Regions from separate parts of the Nonomuraea sp. NPDC050478 genome, predicted to be linked through region 1. Evidence: riboswitches for the same ligand, from Rfam matches in the RefSeq annotation. Region 1 holds a riboswitch; the other holds the start of a gene.

What was found. A riboswitch is a leader RNA that binds a small molecule or an ion and turns the genes downstream of it on or off. The one in region 1 is predicted to bind thiamine pyrophosphate.
Region 2: linked by a shared signal. The riboswitch ahead of ACIBF7_RS13215 (FAD-dependent oxidoreductase) and the one ahead of ACIBF7_RS05700 (cytosine permease) in region 1 are both predicted to bind thiamine pyrophosphate.

The regions. Positions count from the first base shown of each region.
Region 1 covers NZ_JBITHT010000001.1:1,197,075-1,208,541, reverse strand. The annotation lists partial or broken gene mptB (polyprenol phosphomannose-dependent alpha 1,6 mannosyltransferase MptB) at 1-43, opposite strand, end outside; gene ACIBF7_RS05755 (glycosyltransferase) at 230-955, opposite strand; gene ACIBF7_RS05750 (STAS domain-containing protein) at 952-1,299, opposite strand; gene ACIBF7_RS05745 (hypothetical protein) at 1,533-1,934, shown strand; gene ACIBF7_RS05740 (sensor histidine kinase) at 1,944-3,026, opposite strand; gene ACIBF7_RS05735 (response regulator transcription factor) at 3,023-3,721, opposite strand; gene ACIBF7_RS05730 (hypothetical protein) at 3,816-3,989, shown strand; gene ACIBF7_RS05725 (DUF6412 domain-containing protein) at 3,986-4,207, shown strand; gene ACIBF7_RS05720 (YidC/Oxa1 family membrane protein insertase) at 4,255-4,902, shown strand; gene ACIBF7_RS05715 (ATP-binding protein) at 4,886-5,317, opposite strand; gene ACIBF7_RS05710 (PAS domain S-box protein) at 5,460-7,295, opposite strand; gene ACIBF7_RS05705 (methylated-DNA--[protein]-cysteine S-methyltransferase) at 7,422-7,982, shown strand; gene ACIBF7_RS05700 (cytosine permease) at 7,957-9,300, opposite strand; TPP riboswitch at 9,291-9,403, opposite strand; gene ACIBF7_RS05695 (rhodanese-like domain-containing protein) at 9,474-9,797, opposite strand; gene ACIBF7_RS05690 (DNA-formamidopyrimidine glycosylase family protein) at 9,836-10,714, opposite strand; gene ACIBF7_RS05685 (TenA family protein) at 10,735-11,340, opposite strand; gene ACIBF7_RS05680 (GPP34 family phosphoprotein) at 11,363-11,467, shown strand, end outside.
Region 2 covers NZ_JBITHT010000002.1:1,121,259-1,132,725, forward strand. The annotation lists gene ACIBF7_RS13205 (Rv2175c family DNA-binding protein) at 1-65, opposite strand, end outside; gene ACIBF7_RS13210 (NAD(P)/FAD-dependent oxidoreductase) at 96-1,259, opposite strand; TPP riboswitch at 1,915-2,031, shown strand; gene ACIBF7_RS13215 (FAD-dependent oxidoreductase) at 2,021-3,604, shown strand; gene thiS (sulfur carrier protein ThiS) at 3,601-3,801, shown strand; gene ACIBF7_RS13225 (thiazole synthase) at 3,794-4,549, shown strand; gene pknB (Stk1 family PASTA domain-containing Ser/Thr kinase) at 4,747-6,636, shown strand; gene alc (allantoicase) at 6,633-7,577, opposite strand; gene allB (allantoinase AllB) at 7,578-8,879, opposite strand; gene ACIBF7_RS13245 (glycerate kinase) at 8,985-10,127, opposite strand; gene ACIBF7_RS13250 (8-oxoguanine deaminase) at 10,174-11,467, opposite strand, start outside.

The sequences.
Region 1 (11,467 bases):
AGTAGGGCGGTTGCCAGCCGGGCCCCGACAGGGCCGGGACCATGGCGGACGGGCCGAGCACGCCGATGAGGGCCGTCAGCAGGATCGAGGCGGCGATGCAGGCCAGAGCCGGCCACATGAGCCGGTGGGGGGAGCCGGCCCGCGTCTCGGAAGTCACCCGCAAATTCCAGCACACCCGCCACAGGGCTCCGTCCGCCCGTCCCCAGCCTGTGGACAACCCCGTGAAGGGTCAGCGTCTGGGGCGGAGCTTCGCGAGGTTGTCGGCCACGAGGGGTTCGCGGGTGGCCAGGGCCAGGGCGACGTCGCGGAGCTGCCTGGCCCGGTGGAGCTGGGAGCGCCAGTCGGAACCGGTCGCCCGGTGCGCCATGTCGACCTCGACCTCGACCACGCGGAACCCCTTGCGGATCAGGTCGATGGTCAGGGCGGTCTCCACGCCGAAGCCGTGGGCCAGCGGGCGGGCCGCCTCGAACGCCTCCCTGGTGAGGCAGCGCTGGCCGTTGAGCGGCTGGGTCGCCTCGAAGCCGGTGGCGCGGCGGATGCCGTCTCTCGACAGCCGGACGACGATGCCGTGGCCGGCGAGCTTGACCCGGTTGGTGAAGGCGGCGATGGTCATGTCGGCCTCGCCGGCGCGCACGGGCCCCGCTAACGCGGCCGCGGCCTGGGCGCTGCCGGCCAGGTCGGCGTCCAGGAAGAGCAGATGGCGGGCGTCGCCGTCGAGAAGGCGCACGGCCTCGGCGCCCGTCTCCATGGCGGCCGCCTTGCCGCGGTTGCGGCTGTGGCGGACGACCTTGGCGCCCGCCGCGCGGGCGACCCGGCCCGTCTGGTCGGTCGAGCCGTCGTCGACCACGACGACGAGGTCGACGCCGGGCAGGCCGAGGGCCGAGGCGACGGTGAGGCCGATGCGATCGGCTTCGTTCTTGGCCGGGATGACGACCGCGGTGTCGCCCGCCGTCATGACTTCTCGGAGAGAAGGAACTCCTGCGGCACCTCGTCATGCACGGTGAACACCGAGTCGAGCCCGGTGACCTGCAGGATCTTCTGCACGGCGGGGCGCGGCGAGGCCACTTCGAGAGTGCCGCCCTGCTCCTTCATGCGCTTGAGTGCCGACAGCAGCACGTTCATCCCCGTGGAGTCGCAGAAATCCACGGCGGACATGTCTATGACCACGCGGCCGGGCCCCTCCTGGAGCAGCCGGGTGAACTCCGACTGCAGGTGGGGTGCCGTATAGAGGTCGATTTCACCGGCAATCACGACAAGTGCGTGGCCGGCATGTGATCGAGTCGAGACCTTGAGCTCCACAGAGGCAGGCTAGCGGCGTGAGGGCTCCGGGTCACGTTGTCACGCCGATACGTGAATGACGGCATGGATTCCGGGTGGCGACGAGAGTGGCCATTTGGGCTCCACGAAGACGGAGAGTAGGCGAAACTTGACGGTGCGCCACCATGGCGGCCGGAGAGGGGGCGGGCCTGAGCTCCGGATCCGGTCACCACTTCACAGGAGGAGGCTGGGCGAGCTCACGGGCCCGATGACCTATGAACACAGACCAACCGGAAGATCCTCAGCGTCGGAGAATCCGCGAACAGCTGGAAGCCATTCTCATCCGCAGCGAGAAGGCGACCTCGTGGCACGACGAGGCGGCCCGCCTGCGCGGGCTGGTCAACCACGAGGGTTACGTCCCCGTACGCACCAAGCTGGCCGGGGAGGACCTCGACTTCCTCTCCGGGGCCCGCGACGAGCTGCTGATGTTCTCCGAGCTCGGGTTGCGGCTGCTCGACCTGCATCAGCCGCGTGACGCGGGCGGCATCACCAGCGACGCCGCGCACCCCATCCTGCGGTGCCGGAGCTGCATGTGGAGATGGCCCTGCCCGACATTTCGTGCAATGTCGGAGTCGTTCGGCTCCACCTGCGAGTCCATCCTCCCGGAGACCGCCTGATCCACCCCGTCATCCGAGAGGGAGGCGGATCTCGAACCGGCAGCCCGGCCCCTCGTTCACCACGCCGATCACCCCGTCGTGCGCCTCCACGATGCCCCGGGCGATCGCCAGCCCCAGCCCGGCCCCGCCGTCCGCCGTCGGGGTCCGGGCCGCCTCCCCACGGAAGGCCACCTCGAACACCCGCGACAGCTCCTCCTCCGGGATGCCGCCGCAGCAGTCGCTGACCGACAGGCAGGCCATCCCCGACTCCACCCCGGCCCGCATCACCACCGGCAGGTCCGAGGGCGTGTGCTTGACGGCGTTGACCACGAGGTTGCGCAGGGCCCGCCCGAGCGCGCCCGCGTCGGCCTCGACCGGCACCGACGCCGCCGCCTCAGCGGTGAGCACCACGCCCTTGGCCCTGGCCAGCGGCTCGGCCCCGGCCAGCGTGTCGGCGACCAGGTCGGCGAGCCCGATCCTGGCCCGCGACAACCGCAGCGCCCCGGCGTGGATCCTCGACAGCTCGAACAGGTCGTCCACCATCGCCGACAGCCGGTCCACCTCCAGCTTGATCTGGCGGTGGTAGCGGCCGACCGTCTCGGGGTCGGCCACGACGCCGTCCTCCAGCGCCTCCGCCATGGCGCGCATCCCGGCCAGCGGGGTGCGCAGGTCGTGGCTGACCCAGGCGACGAGCTCGCGCCGGGCGCCTTCGAGTGCGCGTTCGCGCGCGTACGCCTCCTGCAGCGCGTCGGCGATGGCCTGGAGCTCGGCGGGCAGCCCTCGCGGCGCGGTGAACGGCGGCTCGCCGACCGCGGCCACCAGCCGCCTGCTCTCCGCCACGACCCGCCTGGCCACCACGAACGCCACACCGAGCCCGACGAGGCCGCCGACGGCGATCACGCTGAGCACGACGTCCCTGGCGGGGCCCTCGATGATCATCCGCATGGTGATCGCGACCACGCCGGCCAGGGTGGCGGCCACCGCGACGACCACCACGATCGCCATCATCACACCGATGGAGCGGGTGCGCAGCCACCACATGACGGCCAGGCCCGCCGCCGCCACCAGCAGGCCCAGGCCCGCGGTGACCACGACGATCATGCCGAGGCTCACGCGGGGCCCTCCAGCGGTTCGTACCGGTAGCCGACCCCCCAGACCGTGACGATCCTGCGCGGGTCGGTCGGATCGGGCTCGATCTTCTCCCGCAGCCGTCTGACGTGCACGGTCACCGTGGAGGAGTCGCCGAACGACCATCCCCACACCTGGTCGAGCAGCGCCGCCCGGCTGAACGCCTGCCTGGGGTTGCGCATCAGGTAGGCCAGCAGGTCGAACTCACGGGCGGTCAGCATGATCTCCGCCCCGCCCAGCCGTACCTCGTGGGCGCCCACGTCCACCGTCAGGTCGGCGTCGCGGAGCACGCCGGTGCCGCCGGTGACGGCCGCGCCGCGGGCGCGGCGCAGCACCGACCGCACGCGCAGGGCCAGCTCGCGCGGGCTGAACGGCTTGACCACGTAGTCGTCGGCGCCCGTCTCCAGGCCGACCACCCGGTCGATCTCCTCCCCGAGCGCGGTCAGCATGATCACCGGCACCGGCCAGCGCTCCCTGAGCTTCCTGCACACCTGCAGCCCGTCGAGCTGGGGCAGCATCAGGTCGAGCACCATCAGGTCGGGCGGCCTGGCCAGCGCGCGGCGCAGCGCCTCCGCGCCGTCGCCCACGCACTCGACCTCGTGCCCGTCGCGCTCCAGATAGCGTGCGACCACCTCGGACACGTTCGGGTCGTCGTCGACCACCAGGATGCGGGTGTTCACGCCATCACGGTACGGCGCTGCGGCACGGGCGAGGCGATCACGTCATCGCTTCGTAAGCCTCGCACGCGGCACCGGCACGACGTACGGTGGCGTCATGGGTCGAGTCATCATGCTCGTGGCGGGTGCCGCGCTGGCGCTTTTCGTGCTGTTCACCTTCATCATCCCCATGGTTCTGGGGCTGCTGAAGATCGCGCTGATCATCGGAGTGATCGCTCTGCTGGTCTTCGTCGTCGTCACGCTGGTCGGTAAGTCGTCCTCGCCGCAGTGACGGCCTTCCTGTTCGATCCCTGGCTCATCGCCGTCACCATGGTGGCGGTCCTGCTGCTGGTCTCGTGGGCGGCCAGGCTGCTGCCGGCCTGCGGCGGTGAGCCGTCCGGGTTCCCCCTGGTGTACGCGCGGCGCACGGCCTTCCAGCGCCAGCGCGATCCCGACGCGGCCGGGAGACCGAGACCGCGAGCTCCTTCACCGCGCCCCGCTTCCTGTTAGGCGGGGCTCGGACCCGAGCCCTGGAAGTCTCCATGGGAGAAGGGCTCATGATCGATTCGCTTGTCTCGTTCGTCATCGGCGTCTCCGGGGGCCACGCCGCCCTCGGCATCGTGCTGTTCACCCTGGCCGTACGGCTCCTGCTGCTGCCGCTGGGCATCCGCCAGGCGCGCAGCGCCCGCGTCAGGGAACGCCTCGCGCCCAGGCTGCGCGAGCTGCGCAAGAGGTTCGGGCGCGACCCTGAGCGGCTGGCGAAGGAGACGTCCGCGCTGTTCGCCAAGGAGGGCAGCTCGCCGTTCGCGGGGATCCTGCCGGGGCTGGCCCAGTTGCCGTTCATGTGGCTGATGTTCCGGGTGGCGACCCACCCGACCGCGCTGGCGGGCCACGACCTGTTCGGGGCTCCGCTCGGTCAGCAGGTCGCGGCCGTGCTCGCACATTACGGTCTGTTCAGCGGCCCATTTTCGGTCTTCGCTTTGGTGCTCGTGCTGATGGCCGTGGTGGCATGGCTGTCTTCCCGTACGGTGAAGTCGGCGCTCACCGACGACCAGCCGGAGCTCATCCGAAGGGTGACACCGTTGCTGCCGTTCGGCTCGGTGCTGGCCGCGGCGGTGCTCCCCCTGGCCGCCGGGCTCTATCTGCTGGTTTCCACGGCGTGGACCGTGGGAGAGCGCGCCGTGCTCGCTACCCGGCCTCTTTGAGCGCGTGAACCTGCCCGTTCATCTGCTTCTGAGGTGCGGGCAGGATCGCCCACACCGTTGTCGTGTCGCCGTCATGCCGCACGCCCCAGCTCTCCGCCACATACTCGACGATCCCCAGCCCGCGGCCGCCCAGCGAGGACAGGGCCGGCCGGCCCGCCCTCGGCTCGGTCGCCGCTCCCCCGTCGCTGACCGCCACCTCGATGTGACCATCGTTACGCAGCCAGGACACCCTCACCATCCCCGAAGGCAACGGGTGGGCGTGCCGTAGCGCGTTGCTGAGCAGCTCGCTCACCACGAGTACGGCATCGTCGATCGCGGGATCGAAGACCCCGCAGTCCTGAAGATCGTTGCTGAGACGCTGGCGGGCGACGGCGACGCTGGACGGCGCGTACGGCAGTAGCACCACGCTTGACACACCCACCTCCCCGTCTCCCAGTGCCCCCCGCGGAAGCACCCCCGGTACGACCGAAATGCCCCGTTACTCGATCCCAGAAACCGCATCTCGATCACAGCTTGTACACATCGGACGATAGATCAGCGCAACCGTGACCACCTCGTTACCGCACCGGTGTGTCGGATCCGATAGTAGAAGCGGACCTGAGCTGGAGCTTCATCCGGGTGCCGCCACCGGGGCGCGGATGCGCGCTCACCTCGCCGCCCTGCGCCCTGGCCAAGCTCCGCACGATGTAGAGGCCGAGCCCGACGCCGCCGAACCTCCGGCGGTCGCCGGTCTCCACCTGGACGAACCGTTCGAAGATCCGTTCCCGGTCGGCCGGCGCGATCCCCACGCCCTCGTCGTCGACCACCACGACCACCCCGCCGTTCTCGCGCCAGGCGCCGACGCTGATCAGCCCGCCCTGCGGCGAGTACTTGAAGGCGTTCTCCAGGAGCTGGCCGAGCACGATGTCGGTGGCCAGCGGATCGCCCATCACCCACGGCAGGCCCACGGCGATGCCGACCTCGATGCGGTGCCGGTCGGACAGCACCGGCAGGCCGAGCGTGGCCGCGTGCAGCCGCTCGGCCAGGTCGAACGGCTCGTCGCCGACCACCTGCTCCTCCGCCCCCGCTCTGGCGCCGAGCAGCAGGTGGTCCATGAGGCTGCCGAGCGACTTGGCCCGCTCGGCGATCGTGTGCACGGCGGAGCGGCGCTCGGCGTCGCTCAGCTTGTCCCAGCGGGCGTCGAGCGTGCCGGCGAAGCCGCGGACGACCGTGATCGGGGTGCGCAGCTCGTGGCTGGTGGTCGCCAGGAACAGGTCCTTGGCCTCCTCCAGCTCCTTGGCGGCGGTGACGTCGCGGAAGTCGACGACCAGCTCGCCGGTCTCCTCGATGCGCGCGCACACCACGTCCAGCCAGCGCCCGCTCGGCAGCTGGTGGGTGACCTTCTCCCCAGGGCCGGGCAGCGGGAACGGCGGCGGGCCGCCGATGACCTCCTCGGCGCTGACGGCGGTGAGCTCGGCCGCGGCCGGGTTCCACCGCAGCACCCGGCCGTCGCCGTCGAGCACCGCGATGCCGTCGGCGCTGGCGTCGAACACGGCCCGCTCGTGCGCGCGCTGCCGCACCGCCTCCTGGTAGGCGACCGCGTTGCCGACCGCGATCCCGGCGTGCCCGGCCAGCAGCTCCAGCAGCTCCAGCTCCAGGTGGCCGGGCTTGCGCTTGGCGAACAGCGCGTAGAGCGCGCCGTACGGGCGACCCCCGACGGCGGCGAGGCCGAGCGCGATCGTGTGCAGACCCTTCAGCCGCGCCCACACCAGCCGGTCCAGCCCGGCGGACTCCAGCAGCACGGTCCTGCCGGTGCGCAGGAGCGTGCCGACCAGGCTGGTGTCCAGGTCGGTGGTGGCCTCCTTCAGCGAGTCCGGCAGCCGGTAGGTGCTGACCAGGCGCAGCCGGTCGCCCTCGATGAGCACGAACCCGCCCGCGTCGGCCCCGGTCAGCTCGGTGAGGCTGGCCGAGATGCGGTCGAGCACGGCGGGCAGCTCCAGCTCGGCGTTGATGTCGCCGACCACGTCGGTGAGCCTGCGCACCAGCCTCGCGCGGCGCGCCAGGCGGCTCTTGGCCGCGTGGTCGGCCTGCACCAGGTGGTAGACGCAGACGTATCCGGCCGTCGCGCAGCCCACGCGCAGCGCGCTGATGTCGGCCCGCACGTCCAGCACGCCGCCGTCGGCGCGCGCCCGCTTCGTGCGCAGCGACACCTGCCCGCCGGTGCGGACCCGCTCCAGGGCCGCGTGGTGCTCGGCCGCCAGCTCCTCCGGCACGATCGGCGCCCTGCGCCCGAGCACGTCGGCCGCGGGCCAGCCGAAGAGCGCCTCGGCGGCCGCGTTCCAGACCAGGACCGTCTGGTCCCGGTCGATCGCGACGACGGCGTTGGGTGAGCTGTCGAGCACCGCGCGGACCATCTCGTCGTCACTCGCACCCCTTGGGTCCCCCACGACTCCATAGTGCCCGCGGCGTGGCGCTCGCGTCGGGCGATCCGTCCGATACGCTGCGGTCACGGCTTTTTCATGGCGGGTGGAGGTGAAGGCGTGTCGGGCGACCTCGAGGCCCTGCTGCGGGTGACGTCCGACACTTATCGGGGTGACGGCCAGCTCGACGTCGCGCTCGGCACCTACGACGGCGCGGTCGGCAGGCTGGTGCTCGCGGTCACCGCGCGCGGCCTCGTCGCCTGCAGCTACGAGGACGAGCACGTGGTCTTCGAGCGGGTGTCCAACCAGGTGGGCAGCCTCATCGGCACCGACGCCCGGCGGCTCGACCCGGTCCGCCGCGAGCTCGACGCCTACTTCTCCGGCCGGCTCCGCGCCTTCTCCACCCGGGTCGACCTGACCCTCGCCACGCCGTTCGCTCGTACGGTCCTGCAGAAGACGATGGCGGTCCCGTACGGCACGACCACGACGATGGGCCGGATCGGCGAGCTCATCGGCAGGCCGCGCGCGCTGCGCGCGGTCGGCAACGCGCTCGGCGCCAACCCCGTGTGCGTGATCGTGCCGTGTCACCGGGTGGTGCGCGACGACGGCGAGCCCGGCGACTACGCGGGCGGCCCCGCCGCCAAGCGCCATCTGCTCACCGTCGAGCGACGCGGCGCGTGACCAGCCCGATCAGCAGCGTCGCCAGGGCCGCGACGATGGCCGCGCCCAGCGCGCCGTTCATCCACGGCTCCCTGGTGAAGCCGATGACCTCGCGCACCCCGGCCCAGAAGCCGTCCCACGGGGCGACGGTGGGGGTGGAGGTGGTCAGCCAGTACGCCGCGAAGCCGAGCGCCCACGGCACCAGCATCGACCAGCGGGCGGGGGCGTCGGCGTCGGTGTTCCACCGGGCCGCGCCGCCGAGCAGGAAGTAGTCGACGGCCAGCACCGCGAACATCGGCACGAACACCGCGCCGATCACGCCCAGGAACGCGCCGTAGGAGGTCACGTCCACGACCAGCGCGATGGCGACCGTGAGCAGGCCGATGAGGGTGCTGATGATCCGCCGGTCGACGCGCGGCATGAGGTTCTGCAGCGAGACGGTCGTCGAGTAGACGTTCGCGAACGACTGGTCGGCCTCGCGGAGCACCAGGATCGCGAAGAACAGCGCGCCCAGCGGCACCGCCACGAACGGCCCGAACACCGCCGTGCTGTCGGCCGCCACCGCCTCGGCCCCTGCGATCGCGACCGCGTACACGCCCAGGGCCAGGCAGGCGACCTGGGCGAGCGTGTAGCCGCCGACCACGCCGGTGAAGGCCGCCCGGCTGGACCTGGAGTGCCGGGCGAAGTCGGCGGCCAGCGGCACCCACGACACCGACAGCGCGATCACGTAGTCGACGGCCGGGGCGAACGCCTCCCAGGACCCTCCGGTCCGCGGCTGCGCGTCGCCCAGGAACTGCACCGCGAACCAGATCATCGCGATGATCACCAGAACCGTGATGTAGCGCCTGATCAGCCGGACCGCGCCCAGCGGCCAGACGGTCAGCACCGTGGTGATCACCCCGGCGACGATCACCCACACCGCGTACGGGACCGTGTCGCCGAAGATGGCCAGGGCGCCCTGGGCGATCACCCAGAGCTCGAACGCGCCCCAGCCGATCATCTGGATGATGTTGAGCACGGTGGGGAAGTACGACAGCCGCGCCCCGAACAGCCCGCGCAGCAGCACCATCGCGGGCTTGCCGGTCTGCGTGCCGGGGATGGCCGCCAGGCCCACCATGGTGGTGCCGATCAGGCTGCCGACCACGGTCGCGACCAGGGCGGCCGTCACGGTCAGCGGCGCGCCGCCGAGCGGGTCGATCAGGAACAACGCGCCGGAGAAGCCCAGCAGGCTGACCGCCAGGTTGGCCCAGAGCGCGCCCTGGTCGAGCACTCCGAGCGTCTTGGGGGGCTCGCCCTCCAGGGTCAGCGGAACTTCCTCGCCATGGATGGCATGCGACATCGCGCACTCCCTACGCCGGCATTACCCGGACAGGTTCATGCGGTCGGCAGCGGCGTAGCTGCCCTCTCAGCCCGGTTGGCCCCGAGCTCCCGCGGTGGGTCGTCAACAGCCGGAGATCAACTCCGGCTGCCGCCCCCATGATGCACTATTGGTCCCGTTTCGGCCAGTCGGGGTCAGGCGACCATCGGCGGCCGGCCGGTCTCGCTGACCATGGGACGCTTGTCGAGCTCCCAGGCCTGCATGCCGCCGCCGACGTTGACCGCCTCGCGGCCCAGGCGGTTGAGCCAGGCCGCCACCTGCATCGAACGGCCGCCGACGCGGCACACGACGTAGACCGGACAGCCGGAGGGGACCTCGTCGACCCGCGCCTGGATCTGCGTCATCGGGATGTGGACCGCCTCGGGGGCGTGGCCCGCCACCCACTCGTACTCCTCGCGCACGTCGAGCAGGTAGGCGTCGTCGGGCACGTCGCGGACCTCGACCTCGGGAACCGTCATGCGCCCATTCTTACCTGCCGCGCGTCGTGCTCGGCACGCTACTTGAGCAGCTTGGACATGCGGCGGTCGGCCAGCGGCTTGCCGCCGGTCTGGCAGGTGGGACAGTACTGCAGCGAGGAGTCGGCGAAGGACACCTCGCGGATCGTGTCGCCGCAGACGTCGCACGGCTGGCCGGTGCGGTTGTGCACGCGCAGCCCCGACTTCTTCTCCGCCTTGAGGTCCTTGGCCGCCAGGCCGCGCGCCCGCTCGACCGCCTCGCGCAGCGTGGTCACGATGGCGTCGTGCAGGTCGGCGATCTGCGCGTCGGTCAGCGTCGCCGCGACCTTGAACGGGGACATCTTCGCGGCGTGCAGCACCTCGTCGGAGTAGGCGTTGCCGATGCCGGCGACGACCTTCTGGTCGCGCAGCAGGCCCTTGATCTGGGTGCGGTTGCCGCCGACGATGCGTTTGAGCGCGGCGACGTCGAAGGACTCGTCGAGGGGGTCGGGGCCGAGCGCGGCGACACCCGGCACTTCGTCCGGATTTTTCACGACATAGACGGCCAGGCGCTTCTGCGTGCCCGCCTCCGTCAGCTCGAACCCCGGCGCCAGCCCGTCGGCGTCGGGCGCGAGCCGCACCCGTACGGCGAGCGGGCCCTTGCCCGGACGGACCGGCCTGGCGCCCGACAGGTCGTCACGCCAGCGCAGCCAGCCCGCCCGGGCCAGGTGGATGACCAGGTGGAGCCCGTCACAGTCGAGGTCGAGGAACTTGCCGTGACGGGACACGCCCGTGACGGTCAGCCCGCCCAGCGCGGTCACCGGCGGGTCGAACGTCTTGAGCGCCTGGAAGGCCACCACGTCGACGCCCGCGATCGTGCGGCCGACCGCCCGCTCGCCCAGGAACGCGGTGAGCGACTCCACCTCGGGAAGTTCAGGCATGCTCTCCAGACTACGCGGCGCTACGGCACGTCCCAGAACGCCAGCTCGTGCGCCATCCCCTCCGTGAACATCGCCTCCGCCCGGTCGGGATCGACGTCCGTCTCGTCGATCATCTGGGCGATCCGCTCGGCCAGCGCGGCGAACCCCGGGTCGGCGTACGTGTCGACCCAGGCCCGGTAGCGCGGCTCGGCGGGCGGGTTCTCCGCCAGGATCCGCCCCAGCGTCGAATATCCCCACATGCACGGATACAGCGCCGCCAGCCCTTCCCCGTACGAGCCCGCGGACTCCAGCAGGAAGTCCGTGTACGCGACGCAGGCCGGCCCCTTCACCGCCCCTTCCAGATCGGCCCCGAACTCGGCCGACAGCGAACGGTGCAGATCCAGCTCCTCGTGATAGGTCGAGTGCGCCAGGTCCACCAGGTCGCCGACGTGCGCGTCAGGAGCCTGCCAGGCCAGCTTGGCGAACACCCGCACGTAGTCGAGCAGGTAGAGGTAGTCCTGCTCCAGCCACGACCGGAACACGGGCTCGGGCAGATCGCCCCGGCCGATCCCGGCAACGGTGGGATGGGCCAGCTGAGCCTCAAGCAGGGGACGGCCGACAGCGTGCAATTTTTCCGAGATGGTCATGCTCGCACGTTAGTGTCAGAGGATGAGCGTGACGATCGCGGAGGAGATCCTCCTTCTCGCCTTCGGCGAGGACGACGGCAGGCAGCTGCTCTCCACCATCCAGCTCGACCCCGCCGTGGCCGGCGCC
Region 2 (11,467 bases), on a different contig from region 1:
AGAGTGAGCCACTCGTCGACGAGGGCATCGGTCTCCCGGTCGATCTGTGCAACAGAAAGCGTCACGAAACCACAACTACCACATGCCGCGCTTGCTCAAACAACACAATCCCGTAGGGGCACGTCCGGATCTACCAGGCGTTCCGTGTCGAGCCGGTGGCCCGCCTCGATGATCCGGCGCCCCTGCACGAGATCGCGCGGCCGGTCGACGGCCAGCACCGCGGCGAGAGTGTCGTCGCCGGCGAGCCAGCAGGCCGACCACTTGCCCGTCGCCTCGCCCCGGTAGACCAGCCGCTCGCCGGCCGGGTGGTGGCCGGCGTACTGGACCATGTGCCCGAACTGCTCCGACCAGAAGTACGGGACCGGGTCGTACACCGCCTCCTCGCCCAGCAGCGTCGCGGCGGCCACCTCGGGCGCGCCCAGCGCGGTGTCCCAGTGCTCGACCCGCAGCCGCGTGCCGAAGCGGCGCGACCACCAGGCGGCGCAGTCGCCGACGGCGACCACGTTCGGCAGCGACGTGCGCAGGTGCTCGTCGGTGACGACGCCGTTGTGCAGGTCGAGGTCGGCGTCGGCGAGCCACTCGACGGCCGGGCGGACGCCGATGCCCGTCACCACCACGTGGGCGTCCACGAACCCGCCGCCGACCAGCGCCACGCCGCCTTCCTCGACGGAGGCGACCATGGTGTCCAGGCGCAGGTCGATGCCCTCGTACCAGTGCTGGGTGCGGGCGCCGAGCTCGGCGCCGACGGCGTGCGTGAGCGGGGCGGGGCCGGCCTCGACCACCGTCACCGCGCAGCCTGCCCGTCGGGCGGCGGTGGCCACCTCGGCGCCGATCCAGCCCGCGCCGATGACCGCCACCCGCGCGCCCGGAACCAGCCGGGCGCGCAGCTCGAGCGAGTCGTCGAGGGTACGCAGGACGTGCTGGGGGCCGTCACCGGGGAGCAGGATCGGCTCGGCCCCGGTGGCGATGACCAGCCCGTCGTAGCCCAGCTCGCCCTCGGTCGTCTCCACGGCGCCCTCGCGCAGCGCCTTGGCGGCGACGCCCGGCCAGAAGTCCACTTCGAGCGCCGCCAGGTCGGAGTCGACGAAGCTGGAGTCGGCGTCGCCCAGCAGCACGGACTTCGACAGGGGCGGCCGGTCGTAGGGCCGGTGGCGCTCCTGCCCGATCAGCGTGATCCTGCCGCCGAACCCGCGTGCGCGCAGCGCCTCGACGCTCCTGACACCTGACAGTCCGGCTCCCACCACCACGACATGATTCACGTAAGCGACCATAACGGGGGCCGCCCCACAGCGTCGCCCCGAGCCCCGATTCCTCCCCCACCTGGCACTCCACCTCCTCGCCACCGAAGATCATTCGTGGAGGTTGGGCCGACGACATACGCACCCACGGAAGTCACCGGGGGTAGGGGCGGTTCGGGACAGCCACCCGCTCTGCTATGTCCGCGAGCATGATCGCGCCCTGCCGGAGTAGCCCAGCCGAGGGTTGCCGCAGGACCCACCCGAAGAACGCCGGTGCCGCCCGAGAAGCTCCGAACCCCACGGAAGCCCGAGACCACCGAAGAGCCCAGGACAGCCCGGAGAACCCAGAAGCGCCCGAAAGGGCCAGAACCTCCCGAAGGCCGATACCACCCGGAGGGCCCGGTACCGCCCGAAGGCCCAGGGCAGCCCGAAGGGCCTTGGACCGCCCGGAGGACCCAGGACCGCCCGGTGGATCCGCGCCCGGTGGATCCGCGCCCGGTGGATCCATGGCCGGTGAATCCATGGCCGGTCGGCCGGCCGTCGGTGAGGGCGGGAACTCGGTCTCCAAGGATGCCCGGTCGCGATCTTCGCGGTCTCGGCGGCGGCCGGGCGCGGGTGGGGCGACCTCCCCCGGCACCGGCGTGCCGGTCTGTCGTGGGAGGTCGTAAGGTGGGGGTGCACGACGCGCGGGAGTCCGGCCGTCACCGGGCTGAGAGGAAGGCTTCACCGGGCCTTCGACCGCAAGACACCTGATCCGGATCATGCCGGCGAAGGGAGCGGACATGGATGTGATCGTCGGAGGCGGCGTCGTCGGCCTGTCGATCGCCTGGCGGCTTGCCAGGCAGGGCCGCGAGGTCGTGGTGGTCGACCCGTCTCCCGCCCGTGGCGCCTCCTACGCGGCGGCGGGCATGCTGGCCCCGATCAGCGAGGTCGCCTACACCGAAGAGCCCCTTCTCCGTCTCGGCGTCGCTTCCCTGCGCCGCTGGCCCGCCTTCGCCGCCGCCCTCGCCGCCGACGCCGGACTCACCACTCCCGGATCCGACGGACCGGCCACCACCCTCACCGCTCAGTCCGACAGGAGCGTCTCCGCCCCTCGGACGACCACCACCCCGAACACTCACGCCGGGCAGTCCGGCTCGGCCGTCCCCGCCGAGGGCACGCTTCCCACGAGCACCCACGTGGTCACCCCTCACGGCGGGACCGGGCGCACGAGCTCCGCCGCTCCTCCCGCGAGCACCCACGTGGTCACCCCTCACGGCGAGACGGGGCACGCCGGTTCCGCGCCCACGGGCGCCGGCCCGGCGGCTGCGTCCGCCGTCCCCGGCGACGGGCGCTTCCCGGCCTTCGACCCCTCGTCCGCCGGCGGGAGGCGTCCGTCGGCCGGCGGCGAGGACGGGCGGGCCGCCGCGTCACCCTGGGGGTTCGGGGAATCCGGTGAGGGGAGCGAACGGCTGGCGGCCGCGCGCGCCGGGCTGGATCTGCGGGACGACGGGACGCTCGACGTCGCGTTCGGGCCCGACGACCTGGCGATGCTCGACGAGCAGGCCGGGTTCATGGAGAAGCTGGGGCTGCCGGTCGAGCGCCTGACCGGGCGCGAGTGCCGGCGGCTGGAGCCGATGCTGGCGCCCTCCGTCCGGGGCGGGCTGCTGGCCCGTACGGACGCGTGGGTGGATCCTCGCCGCGTCACCGCGGCGCTGCTCGCCGCGCTGGAGCGGCTCGGCGTCCCGGTGGTGCGCGCCCGGGTGACCGAGCTGCTGCGTGACGGCGACCGGGTGTCCGGCGTACGGCTGGCCCCTCCGGAGTCGGGCGCAGTCCCCGGGATCTCGCCGGGTGTGCCGCGGGGACGGGAGCCCGAGACGCTGGTCGCGGAGCGGGTGGTGCTGGCGGCGGGGGCGTGGAGCGGGGAGCTGGCGGATGTGCCGGTACGGCCCGTCAAGGGGCAGATCATGCGCCTGAGGTCGCCCCAGCCGCTGATCGGGCGGTGCGTGCGCGGGACCGTGCACGGCAACCCGGTCTACCTGGTGCCGCGGGGCGACGGGGAACTGGTGGTCGGAGCCACCCAGGAGGAGCTGGGCTTCGACACCAGGGTGACCGCGGGCGGGGTCTACGAGCTGCTGCGGGACGCCAGGGAGCTGGTGCCGGGCGTCACGGAGCTGGAGGTGGCCGACGTGGTGGCGGGGCTGCGGCCCGGCACGCCGGACAACCTGCCGGTCGTCGGGCCGAGCGGGATCCCGGGGCTGGTGCTGGCGACCGGTCACCATCGTGGCGGGGTGCTGCTGACGCCGCTCACCGCCGCGATCCTCGAAGGCGAGGAGGCCGACCTCGCGACATTGTGCTCACCGGCGAGATTCAAGGATGTTTCATGAATGTGATGATCAATGGGGCCGCCCGCGAGGTGGCCGAGGGCATGACCGTCGCGCAGGCCGTACGGTCCCTGACCGAGTCCGCCACCGGCGTGGCGGTGGCCGTGAACGACGAGGTGGTCACCCGCAGCGCGTGGGAGACGACGGCGCTGCGCGACAGCGACCGCGTGGAGGTGCTGACGGCGGTGCAAGGTGGATGATCTGGTCATCGCCGGGGAGAAGTTCGGCTCCCGGCTCATCATGGGCACCGGCGGCGCCCCCTCGCTGGAGGTGCTGGACCAGGCGCTGGAGGCGTCGGGCACCGAGCTGACCACGGTGGCGATGCGGCGGCTCGACCCGCACGCCCGCGGGTCGGTGCTCGACGTGCTGCGCCGGCGCGGCATCAAGGTGCTGCCCAACACGGCCGGCTGCTTCACCGCCGGCGACGCCGTCCTGACGGCGCGGCTGGCGCGCGAGGCGCTGGGCACGAACTGGGTCAAGCTGGAGGTCATCGCCGACGAGCGGACCCTGCTGCCGGACCCGATCGAGACGTTCGACGCGGCGGAGCGGCTGGTGGCCGACGGGTTCGTGGTGCTGCCGTACATCGGCGACGACCCGGCGCTGGCCAGGCGGCTGGAGCAGGCGGGGTGCGCGGCGGTGATGCCGCTGGGCTCGCCGATCGGCTCCGGGCTGGGGATCAGGAACCCGCACAGCATCGAGCTGATCGTGGAGGCGGCCGGGGTGCCGGTGGTCCTGGACGCGGGCATCGGCACGGCCAGCGACGCGGCGCTGGCGATGGAGCTGGGGTGCGACGCGGTGCTGCTGGCGACGGCGGTCACCCGGGCGCAGCGGCCCGAGCTGATGGCCTCGGCGATGCGATCGGCCGTCCAGGCCGGGCGGGCGGCCCGGCTGGCCGGCCGGATCCCCCGCCGCCGGTACGCGGAGGCCTCGTCCCCGATGTCTCCCTGACGGTGCCGGTTCTCCTGGAAAGCCCACGGGCCTTCCAGGAGAACTTCTTCCCAGGGACTTCCGGGAGCGGTACGAGCCCCGGAAATGCGGTTCTCCGCCGGCCCAGGAGTACGCTTGCGTCACGGAACGGCACGGGTCGGCATCACTTTCGGATGGTCAGGCCCTCCCGGGGGCGAAACGCCCGTAAACTCAGCCGGGTGGACACGACGACTGCGGACCCTCTGGTAGGTCGGCTGCTCGACGGGCGCTACCGCGTCGAGTCCCGGATCGCCCGGGGTGGCATGGCGACTGTCTACCTGGCGCTCGACATCCGGCTGGACCGGACCGTCGCGCTCAAGGTGATGCACCGCTCGCTGGCCGACGACCCGGCGTTCGTGCGCAGGTTCATCGGCGAGGCGAAGTCGGTGGCCAGCCTCTCGCACCCGAACGTGGTGCACGTCTTCGATCAGGGCACCGACGGCGACGTCGTCTACCTGTCGATGGAGTACGTGCCCGGCAAGACGCTCCGTGACGTGCTGCGCGACCGTGGCAGGCTGCCCGCCCGAGAGGCCCTGGAGATCATGATCCCGGTGCTGGCGGCGCTCGGCGCCGCCCACCAGGCGGGCATGGTCCACCGCGACGTGAAGCCCGAGAACGTGCTGCTGGCCGACGACGGCCGCATCAAGGTGGTCGACTTCGGCCTGGCCCGCGCGATCGAGGCGACCAACCAGACGCGCACCGGCGTGATGATCGGCACGATCGGCTACATGTCGCCCGAGCAGGTGACGACCGGCGGCGCCGACGTGCGCAGCGACGTCTACGCGGCCGGCATCATGCTGTTCGAGCTGGTGACGGGCCGGCAGCCGTACGACGGCGAGACGCCGATGTCGGTGGCCTACCGCCACGTGCACGACACGGTGCCCGCGCCGTCGTCGCTGGCGTCAGACGTGCCGGCGTTGATCGACACGCTGGTGGCGCAGGCGACGGCGCGCGAGCCGCACGACCGCCCCGCGGACGCGACGGCGATGCTGGTGCAGGCGGTCGAGGCGCACCGGACGCTGCCGAGGCTGTCGGGCGCGCAGCAGGCGCGTCCGACCGGCGCGTTCACCAGCCCGCCGGCGGCTCCGGCCCACACCCTGATCCAGCCGCGCGCGGAGGTCCCCACGCCTCCGCCGGCGCGCTCGCGGGGCGGCCGGGTCAAGCCGGTCTGGTTCCTGGCGGCGCTGGCCGTGATCATGGTGGGGGCGGTGGCGGCGACCGGGCTCTACTTCGCGCAGAAGAGCTACAAGATCGTGCCCGATCTCGTGGGCAAGAACCTCGCGGTGGCCGAGCAGAGCGCGAGGGCGCAGGGCTTCCAGGTGGCCAGGGTCGAGGGCCGCCATGACGAGAAGGTCGCCGAGGGGTCGGTGCTGGCCATGGAGCCGGTCCACGGCACCGAGGTGGAGGCCGGCACCACGATCACGCTGGTGCCCTCGCTGGGCCCGAAGCGGGTGCTGGTGCCGAAGACCGCCGGTTTGACGCAGGACGACGCCAGGGCGGCGATCGGCGAGGCCGGGCTGACGGTCGGCAAGATGCGCCGCGTCAAGAACCTCGAGGTGCAGCGCAACCACGTGATCCGCACCTCGCCGCAGGTGGGCGAGAAGGTCAAGGAAGGCGCCAAGGTCGACATCTACGTGAGCGCCGGCCTGGTCATGCCCGACGTGTCCGGCATGCCGAAGGACGAGGCGGCCGCGTTCCTGACGCAGCAGGGCTTCCAGGTGCAGGTCAACGAGGTCGACGACGACGCCGAGCCGTGCACCGTGATCGCGCAGTCGCCGAAGCCCAAGTCCGAGGTCGACCAGGGCATCCCGGCGATGGTCACGGTGGCGCGCTGCGAGACGGACTTCTGGCACTGGTTCCGGGGCGACAACGAGGCCCGCGACGACCAGGAGTTCCGGATCATGCCGGGCGTGATGGGCAAGGGCATCAACGACGCCAAGAACGAGTTGCAGGCGCAGGGCTTCCGGGTGCGGGTGCACAACCTGTCCAACAGCGGCGTGGTGCGGTTCCAGCGCCCGGGGCCCAACTCCGAGCGGCCGCCGGGCTCGGAGGTCCACCTCTGGCACTAGGCCAGGTGTCCCCAGAGCCGCACGCGCGCCAGGCCGCCGTCGGGGTGGATGTCGACGCGTACGTGGTCGACGGGGTCGTGCGGGCCGAGCCGGAAGCGGTGCGGCGTGTCGGGCCGGAGCGGCGTCCCGGGCAGCAGCGGGACCTCGCGGTCGCCGTCGAGGCCGGTGAGCGTCACGGCGGCGGGCGCGTTGAAGACCAGGTTCGTGGTGTCGATCTCGGCGAGGCTGACGCGGCCGCGTCCGGCCAGGCGGATGACGAGCCAGTCGTTGCCGCCGTCGCGGCGGCGCGCGGTCTCCCAGCCCTCGGCCTGGTTGCGGGCCGTGCCGGGGGCGATGACGTTGCCGGGTGAGGAGTAGAACTCGTCGGAGCAGGCGGTGACCAGCCCGCCGTTCTCCAGCGCGGCGAGGTCGAGGCCGAGCCCGTCCCACACGGACAGGTCGGGGCGGGCCTCGCCGTGCACGCGCAGCCGGGCGATGCCGCCGTCGGGATACATGTTCAGCCGTACGTGGGTGTAGCGGCTCTCGTCGGCCACCTCGAAGGGGTGCTCCCTGTCGCCCTTGAGCGGGCTCATGGGCACGATGGTGACCCAGCCGGCCCGTTCCACCTCGGCCGCGGACGGGTGGCCGGGCACGTGGGCGGCCTCGACGGCGGCGTGCGCCGGGTGGTTGCCGGTGAACCAGGCGGTGTCGACGACCACGCCGCGGATCACGCCGGGCAGGCCGAGGCGGACGATCGCCCAGTCGTGGCCGGGGCCGCGGCGGCGGCGGGTCTCCCAGCCGTCGTAGACCTGGCCCGTGCCGGCGAACGTCGCGGGCTGGAAGGCGGGCCTGCCGGGCCGGATGAGGTTCTCCTTCCCGGCGAACGACTCGTCGCTGGCGGCGATCACGGACCCGCCGTGGCGGCGCAGCGCGAGGTCGGGCAGGCGGGTGAAGTCGCGCATCTACGCTCCCAGCAGGAAGGTCCCGTGCGGGACGTCGTCGGCGGGCCTGCCCCGCAGCCAGGTGGTGAGCACGGCGCCCCTGAGGCGGCGTCCCTGGTACGGGGTGACGGGGTTCTTGTGGTGCAGCCGCCGGGCGTCGACGGGTTCGGCGGAGTCGGGGTCGAAGGCCACCAGGTCGGCGTCGTTGCCGGGCTCGATGCCGCCCTTGCCGCGCAGCCCGGCCAGCCGGGCGGGGGCGGCCGACATCCAGCGCACGACGTCGCCGAGTCCGTGCCCGCGCCGGGACGCCTCGGTCCAGACGGCGCGCAGCCCGAGCTGGAGTGAGGAGACGCCGCCCCAGGCGGCGGCGAAGTCGGGCACCTTGAGGTCGGCCGTGGACGGCGAGTGGTCGGTGACGACGCAGTCGAGCACGCCCCGGGCGAGGCCGTCCCAGAGCCGGTCGCGGTTGGCGGCGGAGCGGATGGGCGGGCAGCACTTGTAGGCCGTGTCGCCGTCGGGCACGTCCTCGGCGGTGAGGGTCAGGTAGTGGGGGCAGGTCTCGGCGGTGACCGGGAGGCCCTCGGCCCGCGCGGCCTCCAGCACGTCGAGGCAGCCGGCGCCGGAGACGTGCAGGATGTGCGCGCGGGCGCCGGTCTCGCGGGTGAGCCGGACGATCTGTTCGACGGCGCCGCGCTCGGCCGCTTCCGGCCGGGAGTCCAGGAACGCGGCGTAGCCGGGCCCGGCGCAGCCGGTCAGCAGGGCGGGGTCCTCCGCGTGCACGACCAGCAGCCCGCCGAACCCGGCCAGCTCGGTCATGACCTGCCGGATCTCCCCGAGGCCGAGCTCGGGGAACTCGTCCACGCCGGACGGCGACATGAAGCACTTGAACCCGCGCACGCCCCGGTCGTGCAGCGGCCGGAGCTCCTTGAGGTTGCCGGGCACGGCGCCGCCCCAGAAGCCGACGTCGACGTGACACCGCCCGCCGGCGGCGGCCAGCTTGGCCTCCAGCGCGGCGACGCTGACGGTGGGCGGGAGCGCGTTGAGCGGCATGTCGACGATCGTGGTGACGCCGCCGGCCGCCGCGGCCCTGGTGGCGGTGGCGAACCCCTCCCAGTGGGTGCGGCCGGGCTCGTTGACGTGCACGTGGGTGTCGACGAGGCCGGGCAGCAGGGCGAGGTCGCGCAGGTCGACGTCCTCGGCGGCGTCCAGCGGGGCGGCGTGGTCGTGCAGGGACGCGATCCGGCCGTCGCGGACGGCGACGGCGAGCGGCCGTTCGCCGTCCGGGGTGACGGTCCTGCGTGATCGGACCACGAGGTCGTACACGGGCGTGCTCCTTCAGCGCTCGTTCGCTGCTCGTCCTGTGCTCGTTCTGGGCTCGTTCTGGGCTCGTTCTGGGCTCCCTGGACGCGGGCTCCTGCCGGGCCCGCCTCAGGAGAGCCGGTCGGCGGCCAGCCGGGCCGCGAGGCGTCCGAGGAGCGGGCGGGCCTCGGCCATGGAGCGGCCGAGGTCGGGCTCCAGGTCGGCGAGCGCGTACGCGGCCTCGATGCCGGCCTCGCGCAGCTGCTCGTCGGTGAGGGTGCGGCGGCCGCAGACGGCCACGACGGGGACACCCGCCGCGGCGGCGGCGCGGGCGACGCCGGCGGGGGCCTTGCCGCGCAGGGTCTGCTCGTCGAGCGACCCCTCGCCGGTGATCACCAGCCGGGCGCCCTTGACGTGCTGGTGGAAGCCGAGCAGGTCGAGCAGGTAGTCGATGCCGGGCCGGATGTCGGCGTGCAGGAAGGCGAGCGCGGCGAAGCCGACGCCGCCGGCCGCGCCCGCGCCGGGCGCTCCCGCGACGCCCATGGCGCGCGGCGTGTCGTCGTGCTCGACGGCCCCCGCCAGGCCGTGGGTGCGGGTGGCGACGGCGGCGAGCCGGCCGAGCGCGGCGTCGAGCAGCTTGACCTGCTCGGGGGTGGCGCCCTTCTGCGGCCCGTAGACGGCGGCGGCGCCGTGCGGGCCGAGCAGCGGGTTGTCGACGTCGCTCGCCACCACGAAGGCGACGCCGGAGACGTCGAGGAAGCCGGAGACGTCGACGCGGTCGAGGTCGCGCAGGGCGGCGCCGCCGCGCGGCAGCTCGCGGCCACCGGCGTCGAGGAGGCGCGCGCCGAGCGCCTGGACCATGCCCGCGCCGCCGTCGGTGCAGGCGCTGCCGCCGAGGCCGAGCACGACCCGGGTGGCGCCCTGCTTGACGGCGTCGGCGATCAGCTCGCCGGTGCCGTGGCTGGTGGCGGTGAGCGGCTCGGGCCCTGCGGGGAGGCGGCGCAGGCCGGACGCCTCGGCGAGCTCGACGACGGCGGTCTCGCCGCGCCTGGCGTACGAGGCGTCGACGGGCTCACCGGTGGGCCCGGTCACCCGTACGGTCACGCGGTCGAACCCGGCGGCCACGGCGGCGTCGACGGTGCCGTCACCGCCGTCGGCGACGGGCAGCTCGACGGCGGGGACGCCGAGAGCGGCGGCGACGGTCGCGGCCACCTCGGCCGCGGTCAGCGATCCCTTGAACTTGTCCGGGGCGACGAGGACGTGCTGGACCACTGGGGAACTCCTGTCTTGGGCGACATGGCGGCGAGATCCACCATCATCACATCCGCGCGTCCGGGAGCTCACGCGAGGCGGCGAAGCCCTGCTCGCGCGCCATCCGCAGCAGCCGGCGGTGGGCGTCGGCGCCGGCCCGGCCGGTGGCGTCGTGCGGGACCGTGCGCAGCTCGCCGTCCTCGACCACGGTCCGCCCGCCGACCAGCAGCCGGGCCAGCGGCGGCTGCGGGCCGAAGACGAGCGCGCAGACCGGGTCGGCCACGGCGGCGGTGAACGGCCCGTCCACCCGCCACAGCGCCAGGTCGGCGAGCTTGCCGGGCTCCAGCGTGCCGAGCTCGTCCTGGCGGCCGAGGTTGCGGGCGCCGCCGAGGGTGGCGATCTCCAGCGCCTGCCGGGCGGTGAGCGCCGCGGGGCCGTAGCGGGCCCGCTGGAAGAGCAGCGCCTGGCGCATCTCCCCGGCCAGGCCGGTCAGCTCCGACGAGGCGCTGCCGTCGACGCCGAGCCCGACGTTGGCGCCGCGCCGCAGCATCTCCGACACGCGGGCGATGCCGGCGCCGAGCCGGCCGTTGGACGACGGGCAGTGGGCGGAGCCGGTGCCGGTGGCGGCGAGCTTGGCGATGTCGGCGTCGCTGAGGTGCACGGCGTGCGCCACCCACACGTCGGAGCCGAGCCAGCCGAGCTTGTCCATGTAATCGACCGGGCGCATGCCGAGCTGGGCCAGGCAGTGCTCCTCCTCGTCGAGCGTCTCGGCCAGGTGGGTGTGCAGCCGCACGCCCTTGTCGCGGGCGAGCCTGGCGGCCTCGGTCATCAGCTCGCCGCTGACGGAGAACGGCGAGCAGGGCGCGACCGCGATCCGCAGCATCGAGGACGGGGACGGGTCGTGGTAGGCGTCCACGGCGTCGGCGGTGGCGGCGAGGATCTCGTCCAGCTCCTCCACGACCACGTCCGGCGGCAGCCCGCCCCTCGACTGGCCGCGGTCCATGGAGCCGCGGGCCGGGTGGAAGCGGATGCCCAGCTCGCGGGCGGCCTCGATCTCGGCGGCGAGCAGGTCGCCGCGGCCCTTGGGGAAGACGTAGTGGTGGTCGCTGGAAGTGGTGCAGCCGGACAGCGCGAGATAGCCGAGCCCGGCCCCGGCGGCGCCCCTGACGACCTCGGCGTCCATCGCGGCCCACACCTGGTAGAGCGCCACCAGCCACTCGAACAGAGTGGCGTCCTGGGCCAGCCCCTGTGAGGCCCACTGGTAGAGGTGGTGGTGGGTGTTGACCAGGCCGGGGGTGGCCAGGCAGCCGGTGGCGTCGATCCTGGTCGCGCCGTCGGCGGCGGGCGGCCGGTCCATGGGG